One region of the Pseudomonas sp. McL0111 genome, then DNA from elsewhere that is predicted to be linked to it. Evidence: predicted binding sites of a transcription regulator. Region 1 holds the regulator's gene; each other region holds the start of a gene.
The links. Region 1 encodes FliA, which starts transcription of late flagellar genes. Its sites were predicted from a motif close to CTAAAGTTTNNNNNNNNNNNGCCGNTAA; they were not measured.
Positions count from the first base shown of each region.

Region 2: the regulator FliA is predicted to act here: its motif matches at 3,642-3,669, upstream of flgM (flagellar biosynthesis anti-sigma factor FlgM).
Region 3: the regulator FliA is predicted to act here: its motif matches at 1,578-1,605, upstream of ACTWLJ_RS14220 (methyl-accepting chemotaxis protein).

Region 1 covers NZ_CP199585.1:6,180,846-6,186,317, forward strand. Annotated here, with positions in the region: gene ACTWLJ_RS27865 (protein phosphatase CheZ) at 1-610, opposite strand, end outside; gene ACTWLJ_RS27870 (chemotaxis response regulator CheY) at 634-1,005, opposite strand; gene fliA (RNA polymerase sigma factor FliA) at 1,173-1,913, opposite strand; gene fleN (flagellar synthesis regulator FleN) at 1,910-2,740, opposite strand; gene flhF (flagellar biosynthesis protein FlhF) at 2,857-4,197, opposite strand; gene flhA (flagellar biosynthesis protein FlhA) at 4,209-5,472, opposite strand, start outside.
Region 2 covers NZ_CP199585.1:3,185,018-3,190,489, forward strand. Annotated here, with positions in the region: gene ACTWLJ_RS14540 (glutamine synthetase family protein) at 1-266, shown strand, start outside; gene ACTWLJ_RS14545 (MFS transporter) at 335-1,705, shown strand; gene ACTWLJ_RS14550 (flagellar brake protein) at 1,937-2,671, opposite strand; gene ACTWLJ_RS14555 (flagella synthesis protein FlgN) at 2,763-3,230, opposite strand; gene flgM (flagellar biosynthesis anti-sigma factor FlgM) at 3,279-3,605, opposite strand; gene flgA (flagellar basal body P-ring formation chaperone FlgA) at 3,768-4,529, opposite strand; gene ACTWLJ_RS14570 (chemotaxis protein CheV) at 4,612-5,472, shown strand, end outside.
Region 3 covers NZ_CP199585.1:3,110,545-3,116,016, reverse strand. Annotated here, with positions in the region: gene ACTWLJ_RS14220 (methyl-accepting chemotaxis protein) at 1-1,463, opposite strand, end outside; gene ACTWLJ_RS14215 (transporter) at 1,741-2,763, shown strand; gene ACTWLJ_RS14210 (inorganic phosphate transporter) at 3,013-4,626, shown strand; gene ACTWLJ_RS14205 (LysR family transcriptional regulator) at 4,749-5,472, opposite strand, start outside.

The DNA.
Region 1 (5,472 bases):
CCATGAGGACGAGTTTGAGCAGATTGCTTTCAACTTCGGTGACCAGTTGGGTCACGCGCTTGATCACCTGACCGGTGAGGTCCTGGTAATCCTGAGCCAGCAGGATGTCGTTCAGATTGCTCGACACCGCACGCCCGCCTTCGGTGCTGCGTGTCAGAAAACCGTCGACCCGCCGCGCCAGCTCGCGGAACTCTTCAGCCCCGACTTCGCGACGCATGAAACGTCCCCAATCGGTGCTCAACGCCTGGGCTTCATCAGCCAGGCCGTTGACGACCGGTGTGGCGCTCTCCACCAGATCCATGGTGCGGTTGGCGGCGGCTTCGGTCAGCTTGACCACATACCCCAGACGCTCGGTGGCGTCAGTGATCTGCGAGACTTCCTCGGCTTGCGGCATATTCGGGTCAATCTGAAAATTGACGATCGCGCTATGCAGCTCGCGAGTGAGCTTGCCGACTTCCTGATACAGGCCACGGTCACGGGTCTGATTGAGCTCATGGATCAGTTGCACCGCGTCGCCGAACCTGCCTTTTTCAAGGCTTTCGACCAGCTCGACCGCGTGTTTTTTCAGGGTCGATTCAAAATCGCCCTGTGAAGATTCTTTGTGGTCCATAGATCCCCCCGTGGCGCAGTTTCTCAACCGATGCGTTCGAAAATCTTCTCGATTTTGTCTTTCAACGCCTGGGCCGTGAAGGGTTTGACCACATAGCCGTTTACACCGGCCTGGGCCGCTTCGATGATCTGTTCGCGCTTGGCTTCAGCGGTCACCATCAGCACTGGCAGGTGCTTGAGTTTTTCATCGGCGCGCACGTGGCGCAGCAGGTCGATACCGGTCATGCCGGGCATGTTCCAGTCTGTTACCAGAAAGTCGATGCTGCCGCTGTTGAGAACCGGAATGGCAGTGATGCCATCGTCAGCTTCAACGGTGTTGGTGAACCCAAGGTCACGCAACAGGTTTTTAATGATCCGCCGCATCGTTGAGAAGTCATCAACGATGAGGATTTTCATGTTCTTGTCCAATTCGACCTCCAAGCAGTCTTAAACGCGTCCAGCACCTGGACGCGCCATTTCAATCATTCCGGCAAAACACTCGATGACTGTCTGGAGCACAACAGATCGAGACCGGTGCCGTTCATCACCGCACCAGCCTCGTTCGCAGTGTCCCCACACTGCCTTCAGCGCGCTCGCCACTCCCCCAAACGCCCCCGCAAACGGGCCGCGCACTGGCTGTGTAACTGGCTGACCCGCGATTCACTGACGCCAAGGACTTCACCGATCTCCTTGAGGTTCAGCTCTTCGTCGTAGTACAGCGCCAACACCAGTCGCTCACGCTCCGGCAAATTGGCAATCGCGTCCGCCAGCGCTGCCTGGAAGCGTTCATCTTCCAGATCGCGTGACGGCTCTAGATGAGCACTGGCGCCATCCTCGTGCAGCCCTTCATGTTCGCCGTCCTGTAACAGATCGTCGAAACTGAACAGCCGGCTGCCCAGCGTGTCATTCAAAATCCCGTAGTAATCGTCGAGACTCAATTGGAGTTCGGCCGCAACTTCGTGATCTTTAGCATCACGGCCGGTTTTAGCTTCAATCGAGCGAATTGCGTCGCTGACCATACGGGTATTGCGGTGAACCGAACGTGGTGCCCAGTCCCCTTTGCGTACTTCATCGAGCATGGCGCCGCGGATTCGAATGCCCGCGTACGTTTCGAAACTGGCGCCTTTGCTGGCGTCGTATTTGGTCGAGACTTCGAGCAGGCCGATCATCCCGGCCTGAATCAGGTCTTCAACCTGCACACTCGCCGGCAAACGCGCCAGCAAGTGATAGGCGATGCGTTTGACCAGTGGCGCGTAACGCTCGATCAACTCGTACTGCGCGTCACGCGCCGACTTTTTGTAGTAATTCATACCGCTTGCGGTCATAGCACGGGCCCTGCCGTTTGCTGCACGAGGCGCTCGACAAAAAACTCAAGGTGGCCACGCGGGTTAGCGGGCAGCGGCCAGGTATCGACCTTCTGTGCGATCGCCTTGAACGCCAGCGCGCACTTGGAACGCGGGAAGGCTTCATAGACCGCACGCTGCTTCTGCACTGCCTTGCGCACGCTTTCGTCGTAAGGCACCGCGCCGACGTATTGTAGGGCGACGTCGAGGAAGCGATCCGTGACCTTGGTCAACTTGGCGAACAGGTTGCGGCCTTCTTGCGGGCTCTGCGCCATGTTGGCCAGCACGCGGAAGCGGTTCATGCCGTAATCGCGGTTCAGCAGTTTGATCAGTGCGTAGGCGTCGGTGATCGAGGTCGGCTCGTCGCAGACCACCAGCAACACTTCCTGCGCAGCGCGAACAAAACTGACTACCGAGTCACCAATACCCGCAGCGGTGTCGATCACCAGTACGTCGAGGTTGTCGCCGATGTCGCTGAACGCCTGAATCAGGCCGGCATGTTGCGCCGGGCTCAGGTGAACCATGCTCTGTGTGCCGGAAGCGGCCGGCACGATACGAATCCCGCCGGGGCCTTGCAACAATACGTCGCGCAGCTCGCAGCGGCCTTCGATGACGTCGGCCAAGGTGCGTTTCGGGGTTAGCCCCAACAGAACGTCGACGTTCGCCAGTCCCAGATCGGCGTCCAGCAGCATGACCCGACGGCCAAGCTCTGCCAGAGCCAGAGACAAGTTCACTGACACGTTAGTCTTGCCGACGCCACCTTTGCCGCCGGTCACCGCGATCACCTGTACGGGATGCATGCTGCCCATGTTATTTCTTTACCTTGTCTTGCATAGACGGAGGCCACATTACTGGCTGCGCGTTCACAAACGGAACAATGCATGGCAGACCATCGATGTAGGTACAAAAACTGTTCATGAATACCTCAGCCTACCTGCTTGGTCGGGCTGTGATAAATATCAGCGAACATGTCGGCCATGGCTTCTTCGCTGGGTTCTTCCTGCATTTGCACGCTGACAGCACGGCTGACCAGTTGATGACGGCGCGGCAGATGCAAATCATCTGGAATACGCGGGCCATCGGTCAGGTACGCAACCGGCAGTTCATGGCTGATCGCCAGGCTCAACACTTCGCCGAGACTTGCCGTTTCATCCAGTTTAGTCAGGATGCACCCGGCGAGCCCGCAACGCTTGTAACTGTGATAAGCGGCGGTTAGAACCTGTTTCTGGCTGGTGGTTGCCAAGACCAGATAATTTTTTGAACGGATGCCGCGACCGGCCAGACTTTCCAGCTGCATGCGCAGTGCCGGATCGCTGGCTTGCAGGCCGGCGGTATCGATCAGCACCACGCGTTTGCGCAGCAGCGGATCGAGCGCCTGTACCAGCGACTGGCCCGGATCAACGTGGGTTACCGATACGTTGAGGATTCGGCCCAGCGTCTTCAGTTGTTCCTGAGCGCCGATGCGGAAGCTGTCCATGCTCACCAGCGCGACATTCTGCGCGCCGTACTTGAGCACATAACGCGCGGCGAGTTTGGCCAGCGTGGTGGTCTTGCCCATGCCGGCAGGGCCGACCATGGCAATCACGCCGCCCTCTTCCAGTGGCTCGACTTCCGGAACGGCGATCATCCGCGCCAGGTGCGCAAGCAACATGCGCCACGCCTGACGAGGCTCGTCAATATCAGTGATCATCGCCAGCAGGTCACGCGACAACGGGCCGGACAGACCGATGCGTTGCAGGCGACGATACAGATTGGCCTGCGCCGGGCGGTTGCCCTGCATCTGATTCCAGGCCAGCGTACCGAGCTGGACTTCCATCAGTTCACGCAGGCTGTTGAGTTCGAAACGCATCGAGTCGAACGCACGCGGATCGACACCACCAGCGGCAGATGCCGGCGCCGGAGCCGGACGCGCTGGCGCGGCGTAAGTCGGTTCGGTCAATGGCTCGGCAGCGGTCAGCGGCAGGCCGGCCGTCAATGGCAGCCCGGCGAACAACTGGCGATTGGTATTGCCGTCGGCTTCGCCACGCATGCTCAGTTCGGCCTGGGCAGTGACGATGCGCGACTGCGTCTTGCGCAGCTCGTCTTCGAGTTCCATGTTCGGAACCCGAGGGGCCAGCGCCGACAACTTGTAATCGAGTGCCGCGGTCAGCTCGACACCGCCGGCAATGCGGCGGTTGCCAATGATGGCGGCATCAGCGCCCAGCTCATCACGAACCAGCTTCATGGCCTGACGCATATCGGCGGCGAAAAAACGCTTAACTTGCATGAACCACTACCTCAGCCGTTGGGCCCTACTGTCGCAACGATCGTCACTTGCTTGTTGTCCGGTATTTCCTGATAAGCCAATACGTGCAGCCCGGGGACTGCCAGTCGACCAAAGCGCGAGAGCATCGCGCGAATCGGGCCGGCTACCAACAGGATGACCGGTTGACCTTGCATTTCCTGACGCTGCGCCGCTTCGATGAGCGAACGCTGCAGCTTCTCGGCCATGCTTGGCTCCAGCAGAACGCCCTCTTCCGAGCCTTGTCCTGCCTTCTGCAGACTATTGAGCAATATTTGTTCCAACCTTGGCTCCAAGGTGATCACAGGCAGCTCGGACTCAGTGCCTACAATGCTTTGGACGATGGCGCGAGATACGCCGACGCGTACTGCGGCCACCAATGCGGCGGTATCTTGACTCTTGCTGGCATTGTTGGCGATGGCTTCGGCAATACTGCGTATGTCGCGTACTGGCACATGTTCGGCGAGCAACGCTTGCAGAACTTTGAGCAGTTGCGACAGCGAGACCACACCCGGCACCAGCTCTTCTGCCAGTTTCGGCGAGCTTTTGGCCAGCAATTGCATGAGTTGCTGCACTTCTTCGTGGCCGATCAGCTCACTGGAGTGCTTGTACAGAATCTGGTTCAAGTGGGTCGCGACCACGGTGCTGGCGTCCACTACGGTGTATCCGAGCGACTGTGCCTGCGCGCGCTGGCTGACTTCGATCCACACCGCCTCCAGACCAAAAGCCGGATCTTTGGCGGTAATGCCGTTGAGCGTGCCGTAGACCTGCCCCGGGTTGATCGCCAGCTCGCGATCCGGATAGATCTCCGCTTCGGCCAGGATCACCCCCATCAGCGTGAGGCGGTAAGCACTCGGCGCGAGGTCGAGGTTGTCACGAATGTGCACAGTCGGCATCAGGAAGCCCAGATCCTGCGAGAGCTTCTTGCGCACGCCCTTGATCCGCGCGAGCAACTGACCACCCTGATTACGATCCACCAACGGGATCAGGCGATAGCCGACTTCGAGGCCGATCATGTCGATTGGCGTCACGTCATCCCAGCCCAGCTCTTTGGTTTCCATGGCGCGGGCCGGCGATGGCAGCAATTCCTGCTGACGCTTGACCTCTTCCAGCGCGACGACCTTGGCAACGTTCTGCTTTTTCCAGAACAAGTAGGCGCCACCGGCAGCCAGTGCAGCCATGCTCAAGAACGAGAAGTGCGGCATGCCCGGCACCAGGCCCATGACCGCCATCAAACCGGCCGCCACCGCCAGCGCTTTC
Region 2 (5,472 bases), 3.0 Mb from region 1:
CCAGTCTGGCCGCCGGTTTGCATGGTATCGAACACGAACTGGAGCCGACGGCGTCAATCCAGGGCGAGTTCGAAGTGCCGGACAATCTTTCGTTGCCGTGTACCTTGCATGCCGCACTCGAACGTCTGAAACGTAGCCAATTGGCCAAGGAACTGTTCGGCAAGGAATTCATCGAAGGCTACATCGCTTCGAAAACCATGGAGTTGACCAGTTTCTTTGATGAAATAACTCCCTGGGAACGGCGTGTTCTAGCAGCCCAGGCCTGACGAATCGTCGCCATCGGGCTATCGTTTGATAGCCCGATACTCACTGCAAGGAGCCGCTCGGAACGCCGATGCGCCAAATCTGGAAATCCTTTCGAGCGCTGTATTTCGCCTCGCTGATGATGTTGATCGGCTCGGGCCTTTTGTCTACTTATCTGGGCTTGCGTCTGGCGGCTGATCACGTCGATGGACTGTGGATCGGTGCGCTGATGGCGGCCAACTATTTCGGCCTGGTACTGGGCGGCAAGATCGGCCATCGGCTGATCGCCCGGGTCGGGCATATTCGTGCGTATTCCGCGTGTGCCGGCATTGTCGGTGCGGCGGTGCTGGGTCATGGTCTGGTGGACTGGCTGCCGGCATGGCTGGTGCTGCGGACCATCGTCGGCCTCGGCATGATGTGCCAATACATGGTGATCGAGAGCTGGCTCAATGAGCAGGCGGGTCCTAATCAGCGGGGGCTGGTGTTCAGCGGTTACATGATCGCTTCGTATCTGGGGCTGGTGCTCGGCCAACTGATTCTGGTCATGCACCCAGGGCTGGGACTTGAGCTGCTGATGCTGGTCGCCCTGTGTTTTGCGCTGTGTCTGGTGCCGGTGACGTTGACCCACCGGATTCACCCGGCGCCTTTGCATCCGGCACCGATGGAGCCGCGCTTCTTCCTCAAGCGAGTGCCCCAATCATTGAGCACGGTGCTGGGCGCCGGTCTGATTATCGGCTCGTTCTACGGTCTGGCGCCGTTGTATGCCTCGCAGCAAGGGCTGTCGACCGAGCAGGTCGGTCTGTTCATGGGTACCTGCATTTTTGCCGGGCTGCTGGTGCAATGGCCGTTGGGCTGGTTGTCCGATCGTTATGACCGGGCGCTGCTGATCCGTTGTTTTGCCGGGTTTCTGGCGGTTGCCGCGTTGCCGCTGGCGATCATGCCGCAGGTGCCGCTGGAAGTGCTGTTTGTGGTTGGCTTCCTATGTTCGCTGGTGCAGTTCTGCCTGTATCCGCTGGCGGTGGCGTTCTCCAACGACCATGTCGAGGGTGATCGGCGGGTGTCGCTGACGGCGATGCTGCTGGTGACCTACGGCGTCGGCGCGAGTATCGGGCCGCTGGTCGCGGGTGTGCTGATGAAGTTCTTCGGCAGCCAGAGTCTGTATGCGTTCTTCAGCTTCTTTGCGCTGGTGCTGGTGTGGCGGATCAGGCCGAAAGCCGTGACCAATCTGCACCAGGTCGACGATGCACCGCTGCATCACGTCGCGATGCCGGACAGCATGTCGAGCTCGCCATTGGTGGCTGCACTTGATCCACGGGTCGATGAGCAAGTGGTGCAGGAGCAAATGCAGAATAGCCCTGAGCCTGAGCCTGAGAACGAACCGCAACCGGAGCCATCGGCAGATGCCGAGCCGGATGCTGTCGACGAAAAGCCTGCGCCGGACATCAGTGGTGCGCGGCCTTAAACCGGCTTGTTAAACGATGGAGATCCTGTGGCGAGGGAGCTTGCTCCCGCTGGACTGCGCAGCAGGCCCCGCTTTTCCGGTAAAGAGCGGGGTGCGCTTCGCGCCTCAGCGGGAGCAAGCTCCCTCGCCACAGGAGTTTCTCGCCTCAGGAATTCCTTGCTGCAGAAATTTTGTGGGCATAAAAAAGGGCAGTCACCGCGAGGGACTGCCCTTTTTATATTGGCGTACGAATCAAAGATCGTCTTTATCAAACCGCCGTGCTTCGCGTTGCAACTGATAAACGAAGCGCTCGACGTTGCGCGCGGCCGGGCCGCTGATGTTATGGAAGCGCAGGCCAGCAAAGGTGATGTTGAGTTTTTCTTCGAAGTGCAGATAACGCAGCTCGACCGACACCGGTTGATTGCCGAACAGCGGAGCGGCAACGAGACGGTCATAGACCTGGCCCAGTTGCAGGCGGTCGGTGATATCGCCTTCGAAGCGCAGCTTGCAGCCGGTAGCAGAGATATCCAGCAGTTTGCCGTCAATTGGCGCCTTGAGCTTTTCGCCACCGAGCACGACGCTGACCAGATCGGTCAGTTTCAGGGCAGCACGAAAGGCGTTGCGGCGCTGGTGGTAAACCACTTCTTCTGGCAGTTCGCCGGTGTAAAAGCGGTCGCCTTCGATGTCTTTGATAGTCAGTGTGCCAGCGCATTCCCAGGCGATGCGAACGCCGTCGTGAAAGCCCTCGACCCGGAACGGCTCGCCCGCTTCCAGGTAGCGTTCGCCATCGCGCGGGATCATTTCATCGAACTTGAGCGTATTGGTTTCCCGGTCAACTTCGATCAGATAGCTCTGAAAACGCTGGCTGCGCTCGTGGAACGTGATGATCAACGGATCGTGGCTTTCTTGCAGCTGGCGCAGGTTGCTGGAGATTTCCAGTGGCGTGGTGAGCACCTTAGGTGGCTGCGGAGCATCATCATTGGGCACGGTGTATCAATCTCCAGACAAAATATGACTACGACTAGCCAGCATTTTGCCAGCATGTTTCGCGGGTTGATAGAGCTGGCGCATCAACGGCTCATGCCTGGCTGAGCGGACGCGGCATTGCAGGTCTGGCAAAAGTGCCGCTGGCGTCATACAGCGCTGGCGGTTCGCCCCCGGTGAGGATTTTCAGCTGATTGGCCGTGGTGGCCTGCTGGATCAGGATCGACTGGCCATTCTTGACGTTAGCCGTCTGGCATTCGGCGAGGAGGTCAGTCAGAACGTCGCTTTCGCTGAGTAATTGCGTGCCGATGCTCGACTGTGCGGCCAGTTGTTCCAGGCCTTGACGGTCGAGCGGCAGGTTGAGGCTGGCAAGGATTTCACTGCGCTTGCGGCCATGCTGTTCAAGCAGAATGATCAATGCCTGTTTGCGCGCCAGAATGTCTTCCAGCACCGGCATGTCGCGACCGTGCAAAGCGATGGATTCGGATTGCAATAACTCCAGCAATTGTTGAGCTGGAGCAAAGTCGTCGGTGATCAGTTGCAGTAAATTAGTGTCGTGCATGGCTGGCCTTGGGTGTTAAGCGTCCAAAAGCCTCGCGCAGGCAAAGGCCTAGCGCTGGGCTTCGAAGTTGAGCAGTTTGCTGGCTACACGGTTGCTGTCGACTTTATAGCTGCCATCGGCAATCGCTGCTTTCAACTCGGCCACGCGGGCTTTGTCGACGGCAGGCTGATCGCGCAGCTTGTCAGTGACCTTCTGCAACTGTTGAGCCTCATTGCTGAGGTGTACCGATTCCCCGCTTTTAGCGGTACTGGCCGTTTCGGCCGGGGTATTCAGCGGCGCGGAACTGCCGTTTTCGGCGGCTTCCTTCGGTGCGCTGGTACGCGTACTGCCTGTAAGTGACGAGGAGCTGTTCAAACGGCTGAAATCGATGACCATGATAAAAAACCTCTGGGAATTTGGACGCTTGCCATGTTTTCGGCCATCCCCTGGAAAACTTTAGGCACATTTACTCAATGAGCCTGCATGCGCCGGCGCGTGTCCTGCTGCGGCACAGTTTAGGGAACAGGCTGGGTCAGCGCCAGTTTTCTCCATGGACATTCACATTGAAACTTCCACTTGGCCCGGCGCGATGACTTGCGCCTTGATGACTCGTTGGGAGTTGAGGTTTTTCACCCGGATCTGTTCTTTCAAACCACCGTTGGACAAGGCTTCACCGGGCATGCGCACGGCCAGTGTGCCACTGCGCGCAATGATCACCACTTGGTCGCCTTTACGCACGACTTCGGCCTGTTCGAGGTGCACCAGGGTTATCACCTGATCGGCGACCGTTGGTCGGGTTAATTTCTGCCCGATTGCCTCGTCTACCGACGTCAGGAAGCCCTGATTGATCACGCTGACGTCGCGCTCGCGCAAGGTCACGTCCTGCGGCTCGATAATTCCGGCGCGTTTGAGTGGGCGAGTGGTGGTCACAATCTCGCGAAACAGGCGGACTTGAGCGGGTACGAACACCGTCCAGGGCGAGGCGCCTTCGCAGCGAACCTTGACGGTAACCCGGCCCAATGGACGTGCCGGACTCTCCAGGGAGGCTGTCAATTCCTTGTCGCACATAGGCATGCGCATACGTGGATCGAGCTGTTTTACCTCGATTTCATAGCGGCCTTCCGTTTGACTGCTAGCCAGATAGTCTTCTACGGTGAACTCAAGAAAGCCCTGAGTGACGCCGATAAGCATGTCAGGCAAGGTAACCGCATCAGCAACGGCAGGGCTGCCGGCAGAAAAAGAGCAAACGGCCATCACCGCGCAAAGGTATCTGCGGCTCTGGGATGTCAGGTGTCGGAAAAATGTCGTTTGAGCGTTCATACGAGTTAAAAAGCAAGCGCCGTGCCGTTTAGCAATGAATGTGCGTCGCAACAACACTTGGCGTTGATGTAGGAGTCTGGGCATGGCTGGTGTAATGGATTCGGTGAACCAGCGCACGCAACTGGTGGGGCAGAATCGCCTGGAGCTGTTGTTGTTCCGTCTCGACGGCCAGCAGCTCTACGGAATCAACGTGTTCAAGGTGCGGGAAGTGCTGCAATGCCCGTCGCTGACGTTGATGCCCAAGTCCAGTCCTGTCGTGTGCGGGGTGGCGAATATTCGGGGGGCGACCATTCCGATCCTTGATCTGGCAATGGCAACCGGCTCGGGTGCGTTGAAAGACAAGAACAACCCGTTCGTGATCATCACGGAGTACAACACCAAGACCCAAGGGTTTCTGGTGCGCTCGGTGGAACGCATCGTCAACATGAACTGGGAAGAGATCCATCCGCCACCGAAGGGTACGGGTCGCGATCATTACCTGACCGCTGTGACTCGAGTGGACAATCAGTTAGTCGAAATCATCGATGTCGAGAAGGTACTGGCGGAAGTTGCGCCGACACCCGAAGCGATTTCGGTCGGCGTGGTCGATGTCGAGACCCAGCACAAGGCGTTGTCGTTGCGGGTGTTGACGGTCGATGACTCGTCGGTGGCGCGCAAGCAGGTCTCGCGTTGCCTGCAAACGGTCGGCGTCGAAGTGGTGGCGTTGAACGACGGCAAGCAGGCGCTGGATTACCTGCGCAAGCTGGTCGATGAAGGCAAGAAGCCGGAAGAAGAGTTCCTGATGATGATCTCCGACATCGAGATGCCGGAGATGGACGGGTACACCCTGACGGCGGAGATCCGCAGCGACCCGCGCATGCAAAAGCTTCATATCATCCTGCATACTTCGTTGTCCGGGGTATTCAATCAGGCGATGGTCAAGAAAGTCGGTGCCGATGACTTT
Region 3 (5,472 bases), 3.1 Mb from region 1:
TCTTCGGCGGCGGTGGCGATCTGGCGGTTCATGTCGCGAATCGCTTCCACGGCGTGGGTGATGCGCTCCAGCATTGCGCCGGCCTGGGTCACTTGCTCGACACTTTCATCGCTACGCGTTTGGCCGCTTTCGATGGCTTGTGCGGCGTCCACGGCACCGGTTTGCACGGTCTGGATGATCTGATTGATCTCGATGATCGACGCTGCCGTACGTTGCGCAAGGCTGCGCACTTCATCGGCAACCACCGCAAAACCACGCCCGGCCTCACCAGCCCGCGCCGCTTCGATGGCCGCGTTGAGCGCCAGCAGGTTGGTCTGTTCGGCGATCCCGCGAATCACTTCCAGCACTTTGCCAATGCGGCCGCTGTCAGCTTCCAGACGACGGATGACCGTGGCGGTGTTGGTGATTTCGCTGCGCATCTGGGTGATGGTGTGGATGGTGCTCTGCATGACCTTTTCACCCTGCTGGGCGTTCTGATCAGCGTCGTCGGCGGCACGTGCGGCATCGGCGGCGTGACGGGCGACTTCCTGGGCAGTGGCGGACATTTCGTTCATTGCCGTGGCCACCTGATCGGTGCGGTTGAACTGTTCGTTGGTGCCGCCGGCCATGGTGGTGGCAATGGCATTCAGCTCCCCGCTGGCGCTGTCCAGATCGCTGGCGCTGCGCTGCAAACGGGTGAAGGTTTCAGCGAGGAAATCACGCAGGGTATTGGCCGCAGCGGCGAGGTTGCCCAATTCGTCCTGACGCTCGCTGACCACACGCTCGGCCAGACGACCTCGGCTCAACTGACTGACATAGTCGATCAATTTGCGAATCGGCTCGACCAGATTGCGGTTGACCAGCCACAGGCTGAGCAGACCGATCAGCAGCCCGGAACCGAGCATCACCAGCAACCCGAGCAATACGGTGCGATCAGCACTGGCGCTGATCAGCGTCGATTGTTCGTTACCTTGCTGGCGCAGTTGGGCAACCAGTTCGCTCATTTGATCGCTGGTCGCGCGGTCCACGCCTTTGACGGCATTGTCGCCAGCGGTCGGATCGCCACCGGCGGCCACGTAGGCGTCACGGCCCTTCTGGTAGGCGGCACCGAGTTGGCGGTGTTCGTCACGCAGACGTTCGATGCGGGTTTTCAGCGCTGGCTCGATGCCTTTCTGGCTGGCCAGTTCACCGAGGATATTCTGCACATCGCGCTGACGCTCTTCGAACTGGCTCCAGTATTTGGCCAGGTCTGCCGGCTGCTTGCCGCGCAACAGAACGTTTTTCCATTCCTGCACCTGCACCTTGAATTGCAGGTTGGCTTCATCAATCAACTGCGAAGTGTGTAACGGGCCGGCGATCAACTGGCTGTAGCTTTGCACGCCGTTGGACAGGAAATGAAAACAGGCCAGCGCGATCAACAGCATCGCCAACAGGCTACCGCTCAGCAGGGCGAGAATTTGCGCTCTCAGGGATTTTTGCAGCATCGCAGGTACTCATGACAGGGATGAGGCACGCCCGGATAAGGCGTGAAAAGTGGCCGGACTTCCCTGTCGGCGAACCTTGGCTTCTGACCAATGGCGCGCAACCTAATGCACCTGTAATCGGCGCGCCAGAGCGCTTCTTGAGAAACTATCCGACCGTCGGCAAGCCGCTGATTTGACGTCATTTTGCTGTCACATAAGCGTCATATCCGCTTGCGATGATGCGGCTCAGTGAACCTGCCATTCCCGCGACCGGCGCCCCTCTTCGCAGCGAGCCTCCATGAACCACAGCCTCGACCAAAGTCATCGCGATCCTGATCTGTTTGGCCTGCTCTACGGCTTTCGTTTTCTGCCCGGTGAACGTGGCCGTGAAGTCGATTCGGCGACCGCGTTGCGCTGCTTGCAGGACGACAGCGACAGCGAAGAATTCCTCTGGCTGCACCTCAACCTGGCTCACGCTGCCTGCGAGCGCTGGATGAAAAGTCATCTGCAATTGCCCGATGAGTTTTTCGAGGCGTTGCACGAAGGTTCGCGTTCGACGCGTATCGAGCATGTCGATTCGGCGCTGCTGGCGGTGGTTAACGATGTGGTGTTCAACCTCAGCAGCATGGTTTCTTCGGACGTGTCGACGCTGTGGGTTTGTGCGCGCAGCAAACTGATCGTCAGCGCACGCCTGCAACCGCTGCACTCGGTGGACAAGCTGCGCTCGTCGGTGAAGGCCGGCGAGCGCTTTCGTTCACCGCTGGAATTGCTCGTGCACCTGCTGCGCGATCAGGGCGAAGTGCTGACGCAGATCGTGCGCAAGACCAGCCTCAGCGTCGATCAGGTCGAGGACGAATTGCTCTCCTCGCGGCCCTCGACCAATCGCGCCGAACTGGGTGCCAATCGCCGGGTGCTGGTGCGCCTGCAACGGTTGCTGGCGCTGGAACCGGGCTCTCTGCTGCGCCTGCTCAATCGCCCACCAGCCTGGTTGCAGAAGGAGGACGTCAAGGAACTGCGCAAATCCACCGAAGAGTTTGCGCTGATCATCAACGACCTCACCGCGCTCGGTGAGCGGATCAAGCTGTTGCAGGAAGAGATCGCCGCCAACCTCAACGAACAGAGCAACCGCACGCTGTTTACCTTGACCGTGGTGACGGTACTGGCGTTGCCGATCAACATCATTGCCGGTTTTTTCGGGATGAACGTTGGGGGTGTGCCGTTATCGCAGGACCCGGAGGGGTTCTGGATATTGGTTGCGCTGGTGGCGACGTTTACGGTGATAGCGGGGCGTTGGGCGTTTCGTAAAAGAGGGGATTACTGACTCCACAATGGATGCCTCACTACAGTTCCCCTGTGGGAGCGAGCTTGCTCGCGAAAGCGGTGTGTCATTAACAATGATGGTGTCTGACACTCCGTCTTCGCGAGCAAGCTCGCTCCCACACTGGCTCTGCGTTCTCCTTCGGATCTGTGGTCAGACTAATCGGCCAAACACTGATCTGACGCAGTCTCTCTGTAACATTCTGCAACGATCATGGGCGACACTCCTTCCCTCGCTCAGGATTGTCCGCTCATGGCTACTCCTTCCCTGACCGCCAGCCAAGCGTCTGCCCCCAGCGGCAGACCGGCTCTCGATAAAAAATCCGGCCCGTTCACCTACGTGATCTTTTTCGCGGTACTGGCGATGGGGTTGCTGTTTACCGCCTACAGCCTGATGCACGACATGCACGAACTCGGCACGGTAGTGACGACCTGGACGCCGTTTCTGCTGCTCGGTGTGGCGCTGTTGATCGCGCTGGGTTTCGAGTTCGTCAACGGTTTCCATGACACCGCCAACGCAGTGGCGACGGTGATTTACACCCACTCGCTGCCGCCACATTTTGCGGTGGTCTGGTCGGGGTTCTTCAACTTCCTCGGCGTGCTGCTTTCGAGTGGTGCAGTAGCGTTTGGCATCATCGCGCTGCTGCCGGTGGAGTTGATTCTGCAAGTCGGTTCGTCCGCCGGTTTCGCGATGATCTTCGCCCTGCTGATCGCGGCAATTCTGTGGAACCTCGGCACCTGGTGGCTGGGTTTGCCGGCGTCCTCGTCGCACACGTTGATCGGTTCGATCATCGGCGTCGGCGTGGCCAACGCCTTGATGCATGGCCGCGACGGCACCAGCGGCGTGGACTGGGCGCAGGCGACCAAGATCGGTTACGCCTTGCTGTTGTCGCCGCTGGTGGGTTTCGGTTTTGCTGCGCTGTTGCTGCTGGCGCTGCGCGCGTTCGTCAAGAATCGTGCGCTGTACAAGGCGCCCGAAGGCAACACTCCGCCACCGTGGTGGATTCGTGGTTTGCTGATTCTGACCTGCACTGGCGTGTCGTTTGCCCACGGTTCCAACGACGGTCAGAAAGGCATGGGTTTGATCATGCTGATTCTGGTCGGCACCCTGCCGATGGCGTATGCGCTGAACCGCACCATGCCCGCCGATCAGGCGTTGCAGTTCGCCGCCGTCGCCGAGGTCACTCAGCAAGCGCTGGTGAAAAGTGCGCCGCTGCCAGCGCCGGCCGATCCGCGTCCGATCCTCTCGGATTACGTGCGCAGCAAGGAAGTCACCCCGCAACTGATCCCCGCTCTCGCCGCCCTCGCCGGGCACATTGGCGAAGAGGTCAAAGGTTACGGTTCACTGTCGAAAGTCCCCGCTGAGGCGATGGGCAACGTGCGCAACGACATGTACCTGGCCAGCGAATCGATTCGCCTGATGGACAAGAACAAGGTCGGCAACTTCGACGCCGATACCAGCGGCAAGCTGCAATTGTTCAAGCAACAGATCGACAATGCCACGCGGTTCATTCCGCTGTGGGTGAAGATCGCCGTGGCGATTGCGTTGGGGCTGGGCACCATGGTTGGCTGGAAACGCATCGTGGTCACGGTCGGTGAGAAGATCGGCAAAACGCACCTGACTTACGCTCAAGGCGCATCAGCGGAAACCGTGGCGATGCTGACCATCGGCGCTGCGGACATGTTCGGCTTGCCAGTGTCGACCACGCATGTGTTGTCGTCGGGTGTGGCCGGGACCATGGTCGCCAACGGTGGTGGCTTGCAGATGAAGACCATCCGCAATCTGCTGATGGCGTGGGTGCTGACCCTGCCGGCGGCTATTTTGCTGTCAGGCAGCCTCTATTGGCTGTTCACCCAGATCTTTTAGATCGCCAGAAAAACCTGTGGGAGCTGGCTTGCCAGCGATGACGGCCTGACAGTCAACATTGATGTCGGATGTGATGGCCCTATCGCGGGCAAGCCCGCTCCCACAGTGGTTTATGGTGTCGCTCAAAGGGTTGACTGGATCAGGTTCCCCAGCCAATCCATGAACACCCGCACCCGCAACGGCAGATGTCGTTGCCGCGCATACAGCAGTGAAATGCTCATCGCCGGCGCAGTGAATTGCGGCAGCACCGTCACCAGTTCACCGCTCTCAAGATGCGCATTCAGTCCAGTACGCGGCACCTGAATCAGGCCGAAACCACCCAGACACGCCGACTCATAAGCATCGGTGCTGTTGACCGTCACGCTACCCGCCATCGCCACCCGGTGAATCTGCCCCGCTTCCTCGTAGACAAACCCTTCCGAACGCGAACCCAGCACGCCGACGTAATGCACCAGCCGATGCTGCGCGAGATCCCCCACGGTCTGCGGCACGCCATAGCGCGCCAAATAAGCAGGGCTGGCGCAGTTGATCATGGTAAAGTCACCCAAGTGGCGCGCCACCACCGATTGGTCCGGTTGCGCGCCAATGCGCACCACACAGTCAAAACCCTCGCTGAGCAGATCGACACGGCGATCCGTGCTGCTGATTTCCAGCTCCAGATTCGGGTGCCGCGCCATGAACTCCGGCAGCCGCGGCATCACCAGACGCCGCGACAGAATGTTCGGCATGTCGATGCGCACCCGCCCGGTCAGCGAGGCTGCGTCCTGACGAAACAGCCCTTCGATCTCGTCCATGTGCGACAGCAGATCCTTGCTGCGTTCGTACAACACCAATCCATCCTGCGTC